Regions from separate parts of the Amycolatopsis sp. NPDC051373 genome, predicted to be linked through region 2. Evidence: riboswitches for the same ligand, from Rfam matches in the RefSeq annotation. Region 2 holds a riboswitch; the other holds the start of a gene.

Region 1 (7,843 bases), on a different contig from region 2:
CCACCTGCGCGGCGAGGACCAGCACGACCAGCGACAGCGCGGGCAGCAGCAGCCAGAGTGCGATGGAGTTCGCGACCTTGTCAGACATCCAGTGACAGCTTCCGTCGCTGCTGAGGCGGCTTGAACTCGAGGCCGCGTGCTCCGTTGTAGGTCATCCGCTCGCCGACGTACCGGTAGCCGCGAGCGGTGGCCAGCTCTTTGATCATGTGGTCGCTCAACGGGTGCGCCGACCACACGGCGACCAACGCCGTGTCGGACCCCGGACGCAGTTTCGCCAGCTCGCGGTGCACCTGCTCGACGGCTTTGCCCAGCCGCTGGGTACGCCGGCGCAGCCGGTCGGCGAGCAGACTCAGCGCGACCAGGGCGACCACGCTCGCGCCGATCACGTTCGTCACCATGCCCTCCTCGTCATCATGGATTCACGCATCTAGTGTGGCGTTGATCGATTTGGTCGACGACGGATCGGTGAACGACACGCTGTTCACGATCCCGTTGAGGATCTCCATCAGGTACGGCCAGTCATCGAGACTCTCGCTGGACAGGCCGAACGTGGTAATCCGACGTCGGTCTGGGCACGCGAAGCTGACCTGTGCTTGACGGACCCGGTGCTCGGCAGGAGCCGGTTCGCCGAGCGGGCCGAACGGCACAGTCACCAACAGCTCCTCGGCGACGATCAGACCGTCACCCGCGGGAAACCGCTCCAGCACCACTTCACGTGGAGAGCCGGGCGTGCGCAGACCTCCTGCCGCGCCGGCGAGCGGACGTTCCGCGTGCAGGTCCGCAGCCTGGACGGTGACTGAAAACTGAGCGGTGACTATCCGGTGGGGGTCGGTCTCGGACCGAGCGCAGCACAGTCCCAGGTAGACGCCGCCGTGGTCGTTCAGCTCGGCGATCAGGTATTCCTGGCTGTAGGCGAGATGCAGTGCTTGACGCTCGGTGAGCCCGTGCAACGATGCCCGGAGCCGGTCGTAATTCCGCCGAACCCTGATCTCCGGATTCTCCGTCAGGTCGATCTCGTGTAACTGTTCCAGCACCTTGAAGGCCAGCGGCGCCTCGGTGCGTCCGGGATTGAGCAGATCCGAGATTCCCACGCTCACCTCGCGGTCAGGATGCCGGTGGCCAAACCGCCCCAGCCGGCTGCGTTCTTGGCATCGGTCGTGGCGTCGTGCGTGTCGAACAGGCCCGCTGCCGACGGCACTTGCAAAGCGACGTTGGTTCCGCCTTCGAACGCCTTCGCGACGTTCTGCGTCAGCGCGGGGTCAGTGAGCGCTCCGGTGCCCATCGCCTTGTCCGCCAGCCACTGCGCGGCCTTGCTCGGGTCCTTCATCTCGCTGATCACTCGCGGCATTTCGTCGGCGAACGCGCGCCCGCCCGCCGCCGCGGCGTCGCTCGCGGTGCTCAGGGCGCCACCGGCCCTGGTGACGTCGACCAGCCGGTCGACACCGGCGACGGCGTCACCTGCGGCGTTGAACCCCTTCGACACCGCGCCGATGCCGGGGATCAGCCCCACAACGTCGCCGCCGAGCGAGACCCAGGCGTTCGGGTCGTCGTACTTCTCGTTGACCACCATGTCCGCGCCGTGCGCGGCCAGTGCGACGGCGCCTGCACCAAGGGCGATCGGCCCGCAAATCGGGGTCAGAACGGGGATGAACGCCAGCGCACCGGCCACGGCGGACACGATGCCCGCGATGTCCCCGATATCGCCGAGGTGGTCCTTGAACCATCCCCCGATGTCGTCGAACATGCTGCCGAGCGAATCCCAGAACGACTCCTTGGGAGCCTCCTCCGCGGCATCTTTGAGAGCGTCCGCGCAGGTGTCCGCGTCGTCTTCCCATGCATCACGCACGTCTTCGGCCTGCCTGCGGAGATCTTCCACCCTGGCCCAAGCGGCGTTGGCCGCGCTGATCTTGTCCGTCGCCTCGTTGTGCATCGTGGCGTTGTCAGGCTGCTGCAGTGCAAGGTCTCGGGCGGACTCCGCGGCGGAGTTCTTCGCCTCGGCGTCACCGAGAGCTTTCCGACACTCCTCTTCCAGCTGCTTTGCCTTTTGCTGGTGCGCGTCGAGCCGGTCGGACCAATCGGCAAGAGCTTTGCCGGCCAGTGCCAACGATTTCTGGCCTTTGTCGAGGTACTCGGGTAGCTGGTCGAGCTTCCCGGCGAATGCTTCGGCGGCATCACCGGTCCAGACGTCTTTCTTGTCCTGGATGGATTTCAGCACGTTGAAGGCTTCGTCCGTGTAGGTGGCCGTGTCGCTGATTTGCCTGGCCAGTTCACGAACTGTGCTCACATTGCCGCGCGCCGGCTCGAACCGGAGAGACGGGTAGTCGGCGTCGCTCATCCAGCGGTCGCCTCCTCGATCTTGGCGGCCATGTGCTGGAGTGATCCCTTGAGACCTTCTTCCAGTTCGGCATAGCCTTGAACCGCGTTGTCGAGGCCGCCCTTGATGCCGGAGACGGCTTCCTTGATCTTCTTCAGCCCTCCGGCCCAGTCCGATGTGAAATCGGCACAGGCTTCGTCGAGATCGTCCGGGCCGATCGAGTCCGGACCGACGTCCTCCATGCGTTTGGTGGCCTGCTCGATGTTCTCGCCGACGCGGTCGAGATTCTTGCCGAGCGCCTGCAAACCGCCGATGTCGACGGTGAAGTCGGGCATGTCGAGGTCCCCCCTCGGGCATCGCGATGTCCAGTCCTGTTCGTCGGCAGGCGCCAGCAGCCGACGAAAGGCCCACCTTAGTCAAAATCGGGCGTTTCTGGTGCTGATTCGCCAGGTCCGGTGAAGGTGTGGACTGAATTCACGACAAAGTGAGGGGGTATCTCATCGAGGCGGCTGCATGTGCGCGCCGAGGGTGACGAGTCCCGAGGGCGAAAGAAGGCTCAGCCGAGCAGGCCGAGCACCACCAGAACCGCCAGCGTGAACGCCGTGGCGAACATCGTGATCCAGGCGCGCTGGGTGGCGGACAGGGTGGTGGGCGAGTTGTTCATCGCGTGTCCTAGCGGGGGCGGGGCGGGCGGATTCCGCTGGGATAGCGCGCTGATCAAGGGTGGTGTTACGGCCTGTGGTCGAGATCACGGTGGGCGCGGAAAGTGCGCCACAGGACCGCGCCGGCGGAGGCCACCATCAGGGTGAACGCGATGGTGCCGACGACGATTGCCTGGGTCATGGAAAGAGATCCCTCCTCGTGGAACGTACGAAGAGGGGACGTCTCAGACCGCGGAAGGTGTCGCGACAGTAGGGCGCGTCACACGGTGAGCGCGGCGTCGATCTGGCCGGCGAGCGCGAAGTCCTTCGAGGTGAGGCCGCCTTCGGAATGGGTGGAGAGGCGGAAGGTCACCGTGCGCCAGCGGATGTCGATGTCCGGGTGGTGGTCGGCGGCCTCGGCGAGTTCGGCGACGCGGACGACGTAGGCCACGGCGTTCGGGAAGGAAGACAGGGTCACCGAACGGGTGATCGTGGCGCCGTCGCGCTGCCAGTCGGGCACGGTGGCCAGGGCGGACGAGATCTCGGAATCGCTCAGTAGTTGCGCCATGTGTCCAATGGTGAACCCGTTTGGGCTACGCTGCACGGTTGCCACGGGAGTCCGGTACGCCGGGCTGAGAGGCGGGTGCCCGAGACCCGCGACCGTTCGCACCTGATTCCGGATCATGCCGGCGCAGGGAGGCCTGCTCTCCTTGCTCACGGCGAAGTGCAGGAGGGCAGATGATTCCGCGGACCGCACGCACGGTGCTGGGCCTGGCCACGGTCACGGTGCTGGCGAGCGCGTGCTCGCTGTCCGGCGGCTCGGGCGGCGACGCCCAGCAGACCCCGACGGTCACGCTCGTCACCCACGACTCGTTCGTCGCGCCGCAGGACGTGCTCGACGCGTTCCAGCGCCAGTCCGGGATCAAGCTCAAGATCCTCAAGTCGGGCGACGCGGGGGAGCTCACCAACAAGCTGGTGCTCACCAAGGCCAACCCGATCGGCGACGTCGCGTTCGGCGTCGACAACACGTTCGCCTCGCGCGCGCTGAACGAAGGCGTCTTCCAGGCCTACACGAGCCCCGAGGCCGACCGCGGGCCGCAGCGGTACTCGGTGGACCCGCAGCACCGCCTGAGTGCCGTCGATGTCGGCGACGTCTGCGTCAACATCGACCCCGCGTACTTCGCGAGCAAGCACCTGCCCGAACCCAAGACGTACGACGACCTCGCCGACCCGAAGTACAAGGACCTCACCGTCGCCGAGAGCCCCGCCACGGCGTCGCCCGGGCTGGCGTTCCTGCTGGGCACCGTGGCGAAGTACGGCGAGCAGGGCTGGCACGACTACTGGGCCAAGCTCAAGGCCAACGGCGTCAAGGTCGACAGCGGCTGGGAAGAGGCCTATACGAAGAACTTCTCCGGCTCCTCGGGCAAGGGCCCGCGCCCGATCGTGGTCTCGTACGCGTCCTCGCCGGCCGCCGAGATCGGTGACGACGGCAAGCCGCGCACCAAGGCGCTGCTCGACACGTGCTTCCGCCAGATCGAGTACGCCGGCGTCCTCGCGAACACCAAGCAGGTGCCGCAGGCCCAGAAGGTGGTCGACTTCCTGCTCTCGCAGCAGTTCCAGGCGACGGTCGCGGCCAACATGTACGTCTACCCGGCCCGCGAGGGCGTCGACCTGCCCGCCGGCTGGGCCGCGGCCGCGCCGCTGCCGCAGGACCCCGCGACTCTGCCCGCCGACCAGATCCAGGCCGGCCGTGAGAAGTGGATCGGTGAATGGCGCTCGCTCATGGGCGCGTAACGCAGGCGCAGACCGCGCGCACGGCGGGCCTGGCGCTGCTCGGACTGCTGCCCGTCGCGTTCCTGGTCCTGTTCTTCGCCTGGCCGGTCGTCGCGATCCTCGGCCGCGGCTTCTCGGCGGGCGGCGTGGACACCGTCCTGGCCGACGCGCAGACGTGGCAGCTCGCCGCGTTCACGCTGGTCAGCGCCGCCGCTTCGACGGTCGTCGCCGTGGTCGCGGGGCTGCCGGTGGCGTATGTGCTCGCGCGCGTGAAGCTGCCGGGCGTCGGGCTGGCGCGCACGCTGGTGCTGGTGCCGTTCGTGTTGCCGACGGTGGTCGTCGGTCTCGCGTTCCGCGCGTTGTGGCCCGACGGCGGCGTGTTGCCGCTGGTCCTGGCGAACGCGTTTTTCAACGTCGCCGTGGTCGCCCGGACCGTGGCCGGGCTGTGGAGCCACCTCGACCCGCGGGCGACGGAGGCCGCCCGCGCGCTGGGGGCCTCGCCGTGGCGGGCCTTCCGCACGGTGACGTTGCCTGCGCTCGGCCCGGCCGTCGCGTCGGCCGCGGCGGTCGTGTTCCTGTTCTGCGCCACCAGTTTCGGCGTGGTGCTCATCCTCGGCGGCGGCCGCTACCGCACGCTCGAGACCGAGATCTATCTGCGCACGGTCGACCTGCTGGACCTCTCCGGAGCGGCCGCGCTGTCGCTCATCCAGTTCGCCGCCGTCCTCGCCGCGCTCGCACTCGGCGCGATGGCCCGACGCCGCCGCGAGAACGCCGTGAAGCTCAAGCAGTCCGCTCCCCGGCGGCCGAGAAAAGGCGAGTGGTGGACGGTCGGTGCCGCCACGGTCGTGATCGCGCTGCTGATGACGCCGATCGTCGCGCTGCTGGTGGAGTCGGTGTCCACACCGGACGGGTGGAGCCTCGCCGGCTTCCGCGCGCTCGCGAGCACCGGCACGGACGACGCGCTGCAGGTCAGCGGCTGGGTCGCCGCCAAGAACTCGCTCGCCGCGGCCACCGACGCGACGCTGCTCGCGATGACGGTCGGCGTGCTGGCCAGCGTGGTGCTCGTCGCCCTGCGACGCGCACCCGGCCGCCTCGCCCGCGGCATGGGCGAGACGATGGACGCCGCCCTCATGCTGCCGCTCGGCGTCTCCGCCGTGACGGTCGGCTTCGGTTACCTCGTGACGCTTGACGCGCTGCCCGGCGACCTGCGCACGTCACCGCTGCTCGTTCCGCTCGCGCAGGCGCTGGTGATCATCCCGCTGGTCGTGCGGATGATCCTGCCGGTGCTGCGCGCCGTCGACGTGCGGCTGCGCCAAGCCGCGGCCACGCTCGGGGCGAGCCCGGCGCGCGTGTGGCGCGAGATCGACCTGCCGCTCACCGCGCGTTCGCTCGTCGCGGCCGCCGGGTTCGGCTACGTGGTGGCGCTCGGCGAGTTCGGCGCCACGAGCTTCCTCGCCCGACCCGACGCGCCGACGCTGCCCGTGGCCGTCGCGACGCTCATCTCGCGCCCGGGCGAGCTCAACAACCAGATGGCGTACGCCGCGTGCGCGCTGCTCATGGTCGTGACGGTCGCGGCCGTCGCGCTGATCGACCGCTTCGGCTCCGTGCGCGGGCACGGCACGGTGGGGGAGTTCTAGATGGCGCTGGCAGTGCGGGACCTCACGGTCCACTACGGCTCGTTCGCCGCGGTGCGCGACGCGCACCTCGACATCACCGACGGCGAGGTGCTGGCCCTGCTCGGACCGTCCGGCTCCGGCAAGTCGACGCTGCTGCGCGCCATCACCGGCCTCGAGCCCATGACGTCCGGTTCCGTGAGCTGGGACGGCACCGACCTCGCCACCGTGCCCGTGCACCGGCGCGGGTTCGGGCTCGTTTTCCAGGACGGCCAGCTCTTCCCGCACCGCGACGTCGCCGCGAACATCGCGTTCGGCCTGCGCATGCACGGGATCCCCAAAGCGAAGCACCGAGCACGTGTCGAAGAGCTGCTGGAATTGGTGGGGCTCAAGGGATTCGAGCGCCGGCGCGTCACCGAGCTGTCGGGCGGCCAGGCCCAGCGCGTGGCCCTGGCCCGCGCTCTCGCGCCCGAACCGCGGCTGCTGCTGCTCGACGAGCCGCTCTCCGGCCTCGACGCGGGGCTGCGTGAGCAGCTGGCCATCGACCTCGCGGATCTGTTGCGGCGCAGCAAGATCACCGCGCTGCTGGTCACCCATGACCAAGAAGAGGCGTTCACGCTCGCCGACCGCGTGGCCGTGCTCGACGCCGGGGAGATCCGGCAGGAAGGCGCCGTGCGCTCGGTGTGGCGCAACCCGGCGGACGACGACGTCGCGAAGTTTCTCGGCGCCACGTCGTTCGTCGACGGGCTCGCCGCGGGCGGGGTCGTGCACACCGATCTCGGTGATGTCACGCTCCCGGAACCCGAAGACGGTCCGGTGCGGCTCGGCTTGCGGCCGCACGCGTTGCGGGTGGCCGAAACCGGCGTGACCGGCGAGGTGACGGCCGCGGTGCACCGCCGGGAGCACCTCAGGCTGGTCGTACGACTGTCCGAAAAGGACACCGTGGACGCCGTCGCCCCCGTGACGGCCGACTTGCGTGCGGGCGATCCCGTCCGGCTCGCACTGGACCCGGACGGGATCGCGATCGTCGGCTGAAATCCCTCGAGCTCAGCCGTCTCGAGTGGCGAGCCGGCCGTAAGCCAGCGACAGCCCCACGATGATGTAACAAGCCGCCCGCAACGCACCTTCGGTGAGCATCGAGCCCGAGATCGGATCGGTCAGCACTTCGGTCGGGGCCTCACCCCAGTTGCGCGTGAGCAGGAACGGGTGCAGCCAGTCGAGCGAGGTCAGGAACCCCAGGATCGTGAACACGATGTCGCCGGCCAGCACCGAGGCCACCACGAGCATCGGGTGTTCCGTCCAGCTCGACACGGCCAGCGCGACCGCGCCGACGGCCCACAGCTGCAGCACGATCCAGCCCGCCACCAGCAGGATCCGGCCCAGCGCCGCGCCGAGCGACAACGTCGTGCCCGACAGCGTGAACAGCGATCCGGTGCCGTTGATGATCAGCCCGGTCACCACGCCCGTGACGCACATGGCCAGCACCGCGACCACGCACACGA
Region 2 (7,843 bases):
GAGCCGAAGAGCGAGCACGGGGTCGTCGTTGGTGTACGCGAGCACAGTGAAGCCGTCGGCCGCCAGTTGTTCCGCGGCGTCCAAGGTTTCGAACGGGTCGGGTAGCAGGGTGCGGTCGTCGGCGTGGACCTCGAGTTTGATGAGGTCCGTGTCGAGCGCCTCGCGGGCCAGCTGCGCGGTCAGCACGGCCTCCGCGGCGGTGCGGCAGCCTGCGGTGTTGGGCAGAAGCTTGATCCCGAGGCGTCGCACGAGGCCGAGCACACCGGTGCCGCCGTCGGCGTCGGCCTTGCGCATGGCGACCGTCGTCAGCTCGGTGCCCGACGCGACCAGCGCGCGTTCCAGCACCGACAGGTTTCCGGCGCCACCGGTCCCGATGATCAGCCTCGACGACAGCTTGTGTTCGCCGATGACCAGAGCGTCGTCCATCGTCAGCCTCCCTGCACCGCGGTCAGCACGTCGATGTTCGCGCCCTTCGGCACCACCGACGCCTCCCACTCGCCCCGGCGCACGACCTCGCCGTTCACCGCGACGGCCACGCCCTGGCGGGTCACGTCGAGTGCGTCGAGCACCTCGGACACGGTGGCGCCGTCGGGGAACTCGCGCCAGCTCCCGTTGACCTTGATCTCCATCAGACTCGCTCCTTCTGCAGCAAACGGGCGGGCGCGGCCGCCCCGATCTCGTCCGGTGGGGCCTCGCCGGCCAGCCACGCGACCACGGCGTCGGCGGTCACGGGGGCCATCAGCAGACCGTTGCGGTGGTGCCCCGTCGCCGCGTACACGCCTTCGCTGAGCTCCCCGATGTACGGCAGCGCATCGCGGCTCCCCGCGCGCAGCCCGGCCGCGATCTCGACGAGCTCGTACTCCGTGATGCCCGGCAGGATCCGTTCGCCGCCTTCCAGCAGCTCCCGCACGCCACGCGCGGTCACGGTCTCGTCGAAGCCCGCTTCGTACTGCGTCGCACCGAGCACCAGCTCGCCGTCAGCGCGCGGCACGAGGTAGATCGGCCGGCCCTCCACCATCGCGCGCACCGTGTACGGCGGGGGCGGCAGGCAGCCCCGACGCGGCCGCAGTCGCAGGATCTCGCCCTTGAGCGGCCGCACGGCGTCGGCCAGCAGCGGGTGCAGCTTGCCCGTCCACGCGCCGGCAGCGAGAACGACGGGACCGGTCACGTCGTCGAGCGAAGTGATCCGCAACGAAGAGAACTCAACCCCCCGCTTCGCGCACGCGGAGAGCAGCGCCGTCAGCAGCTTCCGGTTGTCGACAGCCAGGTCACCCGGCACGTGCAGCCCGCTGCGCACCGCACCTAGGCCGGGCGCGAGCCGCCGCGCCGCCCGCCCGGTGAGCCGCTCGACGTCCCGGCCCAGGGACGTCAGGTACTCCGCGAGGATGTCGAGGTGCCCGGCGTCGGCGCTGTCGAACGCGACCACGATCGTGCCGTGCGAAGCGAGCCCAGGGTCCGTGCCCTCGGCCGCGAGGTCCCGCGCGAACGCGGGCCAGCGCCGCAGCGACTCCTCGCCCAGGCGGAGCACGTGCTCCTCGCCCGGCCACGCCTCCGTGACCGGCGCGAGCATGCCGCCGGCCAGCCAGGACGCGCCGCGCGCGGGGGCCGGATCGACCACCGTGACGCGATGGCCGCGGGCCGCCGCGCGCCAAGCCGCGGACAGGCCGATGACACCGCCGCCGACGACGGTGAGGGTCTCATTCATGGAATCACGCTCCCTGCGCCGGCATGACCCGGATCAGGTTCCACGGTCGGAGCGGCAGCTCCCTCTCAGCCCGTGCCTCGGGCTCCCGTGCGGACCACCCCACCGTAGCGCGCGGGTAACGTGCCCGCCATGCCCGCCCTGACCGGATCACAGATCCGCACCCGCCTGGCCGATTCGCGGCTGTACCTGTGCACCGACGCCCGCTCGTCGCGCGGCGACCTCGCCGAGTTCATCGACGCGGCGCTGGCCGGCGGCGTCGACATCGTGCAGCTGCGGGACAAGACCAACGGGGCCCCACTCGAGGCCGCGCAGGAGATCGCGGCGCTCGAGGTGCTCGCCGAAGCGTGCGCGCGCCACGGTGCGCTGCTGTCGGTCAACGACCGCGCCGACGTCGCACTCGCCGTGGGAGCCGACGTGCTGCACCTGGGCCAGGACGACATCCCCGTGCCGCTCGCGCGCCGCATTCTGGGCGACGACGTCGTGATCGGCCGCTCCACGCACTCGCCTCAGCAGGCCACGGCGGCCGCAGCAGAGGACGGCGTGGACTACTTCTGCACCGGCCCGTGCTGGCCGACGCCGACCAAACCCGGCCGGTACGCACCGGGCCTGGACCTCGTTCGGGCCACCGCGAAAACCGGTACCGACCGGCCGTGGTTCGCGATCGGCGGCATCGACACCGAACGGCTGCCGGAGGTGCTGGCGGCCGGCGCGACGCGGATCGTCGTGGTCCGCGCCATCACCGACGCGGAAGACCCGAAGGCGGCGGCGCAGGCGTTGAAGACCCAGCTCGGCTAGGGGCTCGGCGTGCCCGAGGGCGCGCCCTTCGTCTGTGGCGCGCTCGGCGTGGTCGACGGCGCCCCACCCGTGCTCGAAGGCGGCGGGGCGCTGTCCGAGCTGCTTGAAGACGTCGGGCTTTCGCTGGTGGACGTGCTCGAAGACGAGGTCGAGGGCGGCGGGGTGTTCGACTGGGTCTCGCTGGGCGGCGGGCTGTTCTCCGACGTCGCGGGCGGGCTGTCGTCCTGCTTCTGCTGCTGGCTCGTGCCCGAGTTGCCGTGGTAGACGAACCCGCCACCGACGCCGCCCTTGGTGGCCAGTTCGACGCCGACCATCACGGCGATGGCGATAGCGGTGGCGACCACGCTCGTGCCGATGATGATCGGCCAGCGCAGCTTCCGCAGCTTGTCGCCGAAGGATTCCTCGGGCTCGGCCGGCGCGGTCAGCTTCGAGATCCGCACCGTCGGCATCTCCGACGGGTCGAGCGGCAGGAGCACGGTCGGCATCTGCGCCGGGTCGTCCACCGGCGACAGCCCGGGCTTGCTGCCACGGCGCTGCCCCGCCGTGACGAGCGCGGCGCGCGCCTTCACCGCGGCTTCGCGCGTGCGCTGCAGCGAGCGCAGGTACAGCTCGGCGCCGACGGTGGTGATCACGCTCGCCACCCCGGCCCCCACCACGGTGCCCGCCACGCCGAGCGTCGAACCGAGCAACGCGGCCGTGACGGCCGCAAGTGCCGTCGCCACCACCTGCGCGGGGCGGAAGCTCTTCTTCTCACCCTGCTCCGACGTCTTTTCCTGCTGCTGACTCATGATCCCGATCTACTAGTACCCGGCGACTTCCCCCACTGCGTTCAACGAGTAAGGCGCGCGAGGAACTCCCCGCGTTGCCCATCCGTGAGCGAGGACACGTCGACCGTCCACAATGGATGGACTACGGCTCACACTTTCCTGACATACTCGCCACATGCGATTGGTGACGATCTCCGACATCGAGGCCGCGGCGAAGCGCGTGGCCGACCACGCGGTGCGCACGCCGCTCCTGCGCCAGCCCTGGGCCGAAGGACAGCTGTGGCTCAAACCCGAGAGCCTGCAACAGATCGGCGCGTTCAAGATCCGCGGCGCGTACAACGCGATCGCCTCGCTCGACGACGCACAACGTGCGCGCGGCGTGGTCGCGTATTCGAGCGGTAACCACGCGCAGGCGGTCGCCTACTCGGCGAACGCGTTCGGCGTTCCGGCCGTGATCGTGGTGCCGGACGTGGCGCCGCGGCTCAAGGTCGAGGCCACGAAACGCTGGGGTGCCGAGGTGGTGGAGGTCCCGATCGCCGACCAGGAGCCGCGCGCGAGCGAGCTGGCGCGCGAGCGCGGGCTCACGTTCATCCCGCCGTTCGACCACCTCGACGTGATCGCCGGCCAGGGCACCGCGGGCCTGGAAATCGCCATCGACCTGCCGGACGTCGACACCGTGCTCGTGCCGGTGAGCGGCGGCGGGTTCGCCTCCGGCGTCGGCACGGCGATCAAGGCGCTGTGCCCGGGTGCGAAGGTGATCGGCGTCGAGCCCGAGCTGGCGGGCGACACCGCCGAGAGCCTGCGCGCCGGCCGGCGCGTCGAGTGGCCGATGGACCGGCGGGCCCGCACGATCGCCGACGGCCTGCGCGCCCAGCCGTCCGACCTCACGTTCGCGCACTTGCAGAACGTGCTGGACGGCATCGTCACCGTGACCGAGGACGAGATCCGCGACGCCGTGCGCGTGCTGGCCCGCCGGGCCCGGCTCGTGGCCGAGCCCAGCGGCGCCACGGCCACGGCCGCGTTCCTGCACCACGCCGGCGAGCTGCCGGGCGGCAAGACCGTGTCCGTGGTGTCCGGCGGCAACGTCGACCCCGCGATGCTGGCCGACCTGCTCGCCTGAGGTTTCGTCGGATCCGCGTGCGGACCCGCAGCATTGAGGAGGGCAGAATCGGGCAAGAGGCCAGGAGGATTCTTCTTCTCCCGAGGACGGTGACGCGGTTGCCTTGGGGTGTCACACCCCGTACGGAGCCTTCAAGCTCCGGATGTCCAGGAGGCACAACAGATGAAGGTAGCCGTCGTCACCGGCGCCAGTTCCGGCATCGGCCAGAGCGCGGCCGTTCAGGTCGCCAAGCGTGGGGCCGGTGTCATCCTGACCTACAGCTCCAACGAGCAGGGCGCCAAGGACACCGTCCGTGAGATCGAGCAGGCGGGCGGCACCGCCGTGGCGCTGCACCTGGACATCGGCGACACAGCCGGCTTCCCTGCCTTCCACGACGCCGTGGCCGACGCCCTGCGCGAGACCTTCCACCGGGACTCCTTCGACCAGTTGGTCAACAACGCGGGTTTCGCCGGGATGGCGCTGATCGAGCAGGCCACTGAACAGGAATTCGACAAGCTCACCGACGGCCTGTTCAAGGGCCCGTTCTTCCTCACCCAGACCCTGCTCCCACTGCTGGCCGACCGCGGCGCCATCGTCAACCTGACCAGCAACTCCACCCTGCCCCACGTGACCGCGCCCGGCTACTCCATCTACGCGGCTCTCAAGGGCGCCATCGTGGTCCTCAGCCGGTACATGGCCAAGGAGTTCAGCGCCCGCGGCATCCGCGTCAACTCCGTCGCCCCTGGCGCCACCCGCACGCGCTTCGCCGATGACGCCTTCGCCAAGAACCCGGAGATCATTCCGGACCTGGCGAAGACGTTCGCGCTCGGGCGGATCGGCGAACCCGACGACATCGGCATGGTCATCGCCATGCTGGTCTCCGAGGAAGGGCGCTGGATCACCGGCCAGGACATCGAAGTGTCAGGCGGCCAGAACCTCTGACCAGGCACCCCGCGATGAACCACCGCGAGCACGGCCCTCCCCCACGCCGAAGCCATTGCTGCCGCCCGGTGGCACCTCGCGCAGGCCACCGTGCTGCGCTCGCCACACGCTGCCCCAGTACGCGCACATCCTTGCCTGATCCTGCTGCGGCCGAGCACGGTGTGACCGGTCTGCGCAAGACTGAAGGCATGCCTTTGGACGAACTGCGCGAGCTGGTGAACCGGCATGCTCGCCCCGATCTGACCACAGCGATCGACGGCATCCAGGCATGTCGGTTCGACCAGCGCAGCGCACCTGCGGCGGGCATGTCCGGCACCGTGCTCGCGGTCATCGCCCAGGGCGGCAAGCGCCTCGCCCTGGGCGAGCGCCTGTACGACTACCGACCTGGTCAGTACCTCGTCACCTCGGTCGACCTCCCCGTCACCGGCCACGTCATCGACACCGGGCAGCCCACCCTCGGCTTCGGGATGACCCTCAACCCTGTCGAAATCGCTCAGCTGCTCCTGGAGGCCGACCCCCGCGACCTGCCGGCCCCGACACTCTCCGCACCCGCAGGCATCGCGGTCAGCCAAGCCCCCTCGGAACTGCTGGATGCCATCGTCCGGCTGCTGCGGCTGCTGGAGCGTCCCGCTGACCGCAAGATCCTCGCCCCGCTGGTCAAACGGGAGATTCTCTGGCACCTGCTCCGCGGCGAACAGGGCCCCGCCATCCGCCAGCTCGGCCTGGCGGACAGCGGACTGGCCCACATCAGCCGGGCGGTCCAGCAGATCCGAAAGCACTACGCGGAGTCATTCCGAGTCGAAGATCTCGCACGGACAGCGGGCATGAGCGTGTCCGCGTTCCACCGCAACTTCCAGGCCGTGACCGGAATGAGCCCCATCCAGTTCCAAAAGCGCATCCGCCTGCAGGAAGCCCGGCTGCTCCTGGTCGGCCGGCCATCCGACGTCACCGGCGTCGGCCACACCGTCGGCTACGAAAGCGCCTCACAGTTCAGCCGCGAGTACCGCCGCATGTTCGGCACACCACCCAGCCGGGACGCGGTCGGTCTCCGAGCCGAGCCACCCGTACCCGCCACCGCCCTGCCCTGAGAGTCGGCAGTTCTGATCGGCATCGAAACCCCGGGGCCCGAACCACCCCGATGCGGCATTGGTTGCTCCATCCATGCCCCCGCCACCACCCTCCGCGGAGGCGCTGCGCGCCCATGCCCCATTCCACGCACCCGATGCGGCGCGACGTGAGGTGGGGTCAGGAGTGCGGGGGCCCGGGGCGGACGTGGGTCGGCGGTCCGTCCACCCCGCACGAGAAGCACTCGCCGAGGTGCGGCGACTCGTCGTCCACGGTCCGCTTGGCCTCGGGCCCGGCCGTGCCACCGGAGGTGTCTCCGGAATCGTCCGGCGAACCGAGCACGCCGTTGTGAATCCCCAACGCGATGAGGCCCCCGGCGATCGCCAGGACGGCGCAGATGAGGAGTGCCATACGCCAGCCGGCCGTCAGCGCGACGGGGTCGCGGTAGGCCGAACCGGTGAGCCCGGCCGCCGCGGGGAGCACCGCGACCGCAAGAAGACCACCCGTTCGGGCGATCGCATTGTTTACTCCGGACGCGACACCGGCGAATCGGTCGGGTGCCGCGGCGAGCACCGTCGCGGTCACCGGCGCCACTGTGCAGGCCAATCCGAGGCCGAAGACGACCACCGCGGGGAAGACCGAACCGAGGTACGAGGACCCCGGTCCGACGCGGATCAGCAGCAGCATGCCGACGCCGATCACGATGGGTCCGACCACCAGCTGCAGGCGCGGGCCGATGCGCTGGGCCAGCGCGCCCGAGCGGCCCGAGAGCAGCAGCATGATGATCGTGATCGGCAGACCGGCCAGGCCGGCGAGCGTCGGCGGGTAGTTCAGGGAGACCTGCAGCTGCAGGACCAGCAGCATCATCACGGCGCCGAGGGCGGCGTAGACCACGAAAGTGAGCGCGTTGGAGAGCGTGAACGTCCGGTCGCGGAAGAGGCTGGGCGGCACGAGCGGCTCGTGGGAGTGGTGCTGCAGCCAGAGGAACACACCCATCCCGGCGATGCCGGCGACCAGGGCGATCAGCACGATCGGGTCGCCGATGCCGCGGCCGGGGGCTTCGACCAGCGCTCCGGTGATCCCCGCGAGCCCGATCGCGCCCGTCGCGGCGGCCGTGAAGTCCGGGTGGCCGGTGGCCGTCTCGTCGCGCGACTCGGGCACGAACTTGAGCGCCATCAGCACCACGACGACGGCCAGCGGCAGGTTGATCAGGAACGCCAGCCGCCAGGACCAGACCTGCACCAGCACCCCGCCGATCAGTGGTCCGACCGCGGCGGCCAGACCACCCAGCCCGGACCACGCGCCGATCGCGCGCGCCCGGTCGTTGTGCGCGAACGACGACTGCAGGATCGCCAGCGAGCCCGGCGTCAGCAGCGCGCCGCCGATGCCCTGGATGATCCGGAAGACCACCAGCTCCGTGGTCGAGGTGGCGATCGAGCACAGCCCCGAGGCGACGCCGAACCAGACAAC

What was found. Region 2 has a riboswitch for thiamine pyrophosphate ahead of thiO (glycine oxidase ThiO). Riboswitches for the same ligand answer to the same signal wherever they lie in the genome.
Region 1: it holds a riboswitch for thiamine pyrophosphate, as region 2 does, so the genes downstream of both, AB0383_RS28220 (thiamine ABC transporter substrate-binding protein) here and thiO (glycine oxidase ThiO) in region 2, are expected to answer to the same signal.

Annotation. Positions count from the first base shown of each region.
Region 1 is NZ_JBFBAE010000016.1:11,646-19,488, forward strand. Features, by position in the region: gene AB0383_RS28190 (hypothetical protein) at 1-88, opposite strand, end outside; gene AB0383_RS28195 (hypothetical protein) at 81-398, opposite strand; gene AB0383_RS28200 (hypothetical protein) at 420-1,097, opposite strand; gene AB0383_RS28205 (putative T7SS-secreted protein) at 1,094-2,335, opposite strand; gene AB0383_RS28210 (hypothetical protein) at 2,332-2,649, opposite strand; gene AB0383_RS28215 (4a-hydroxytetrahydrobiopterin dehydratase) at 3,236-3,523, opposite strand; TPP riboswitch at 3,557-3,670, shown strand; gene AB0383_RS28220 (thiamine ABC transporter substrate-binding protein) at 3,694-4,749, shown strand; gene AB0383_RS28225 (iron ABC transporter permease) at 4,725-6,365, shown strand; gene AB0383_RS28230 (ABC transporter ATP-binding protein) at 6,366-7,376, shown strand; gene AB0383_RS28235 (ABC transporter permease subunit) at 7,389-7,843, opposite strand, start outside.
Region 2 is NZ_JBFBAE010000013.1:78,286-86,128, reverse strand. Features, by position in the region: gene AB0383_RS24875 (thiazole synthase) at 1-426, opposite strand, end outside; gene thiS (sulfur carrier protein ThiS) at 429-629, opposite strand; gene thiO (glycine oxidase ThiO) at 629-1,705, opposite strand; TPP riboswitch at 1,699-1,804, opposite strand; gene thiE (thiamine phosphate synthase) at 1,835-2,500, shown strand; gene AB0383_RS24855 (hypothetical protein) at 2,497-3,288, opposite strand; gene AB0383_RS24850 (threonine/serine dehydratase) at 3,443-4,387, shown strand; gene AB0383_RS24845 (SDR family oxidoreductase) at 4,550-5,308, shown strand; gene AB0383_RS24840 (AraC family transcriptional regulator) at 5,470-6,396, shown strand; gene AB0383_RS24835 (MFS transporter) at 6,554-7,843, opposite strand, start outside.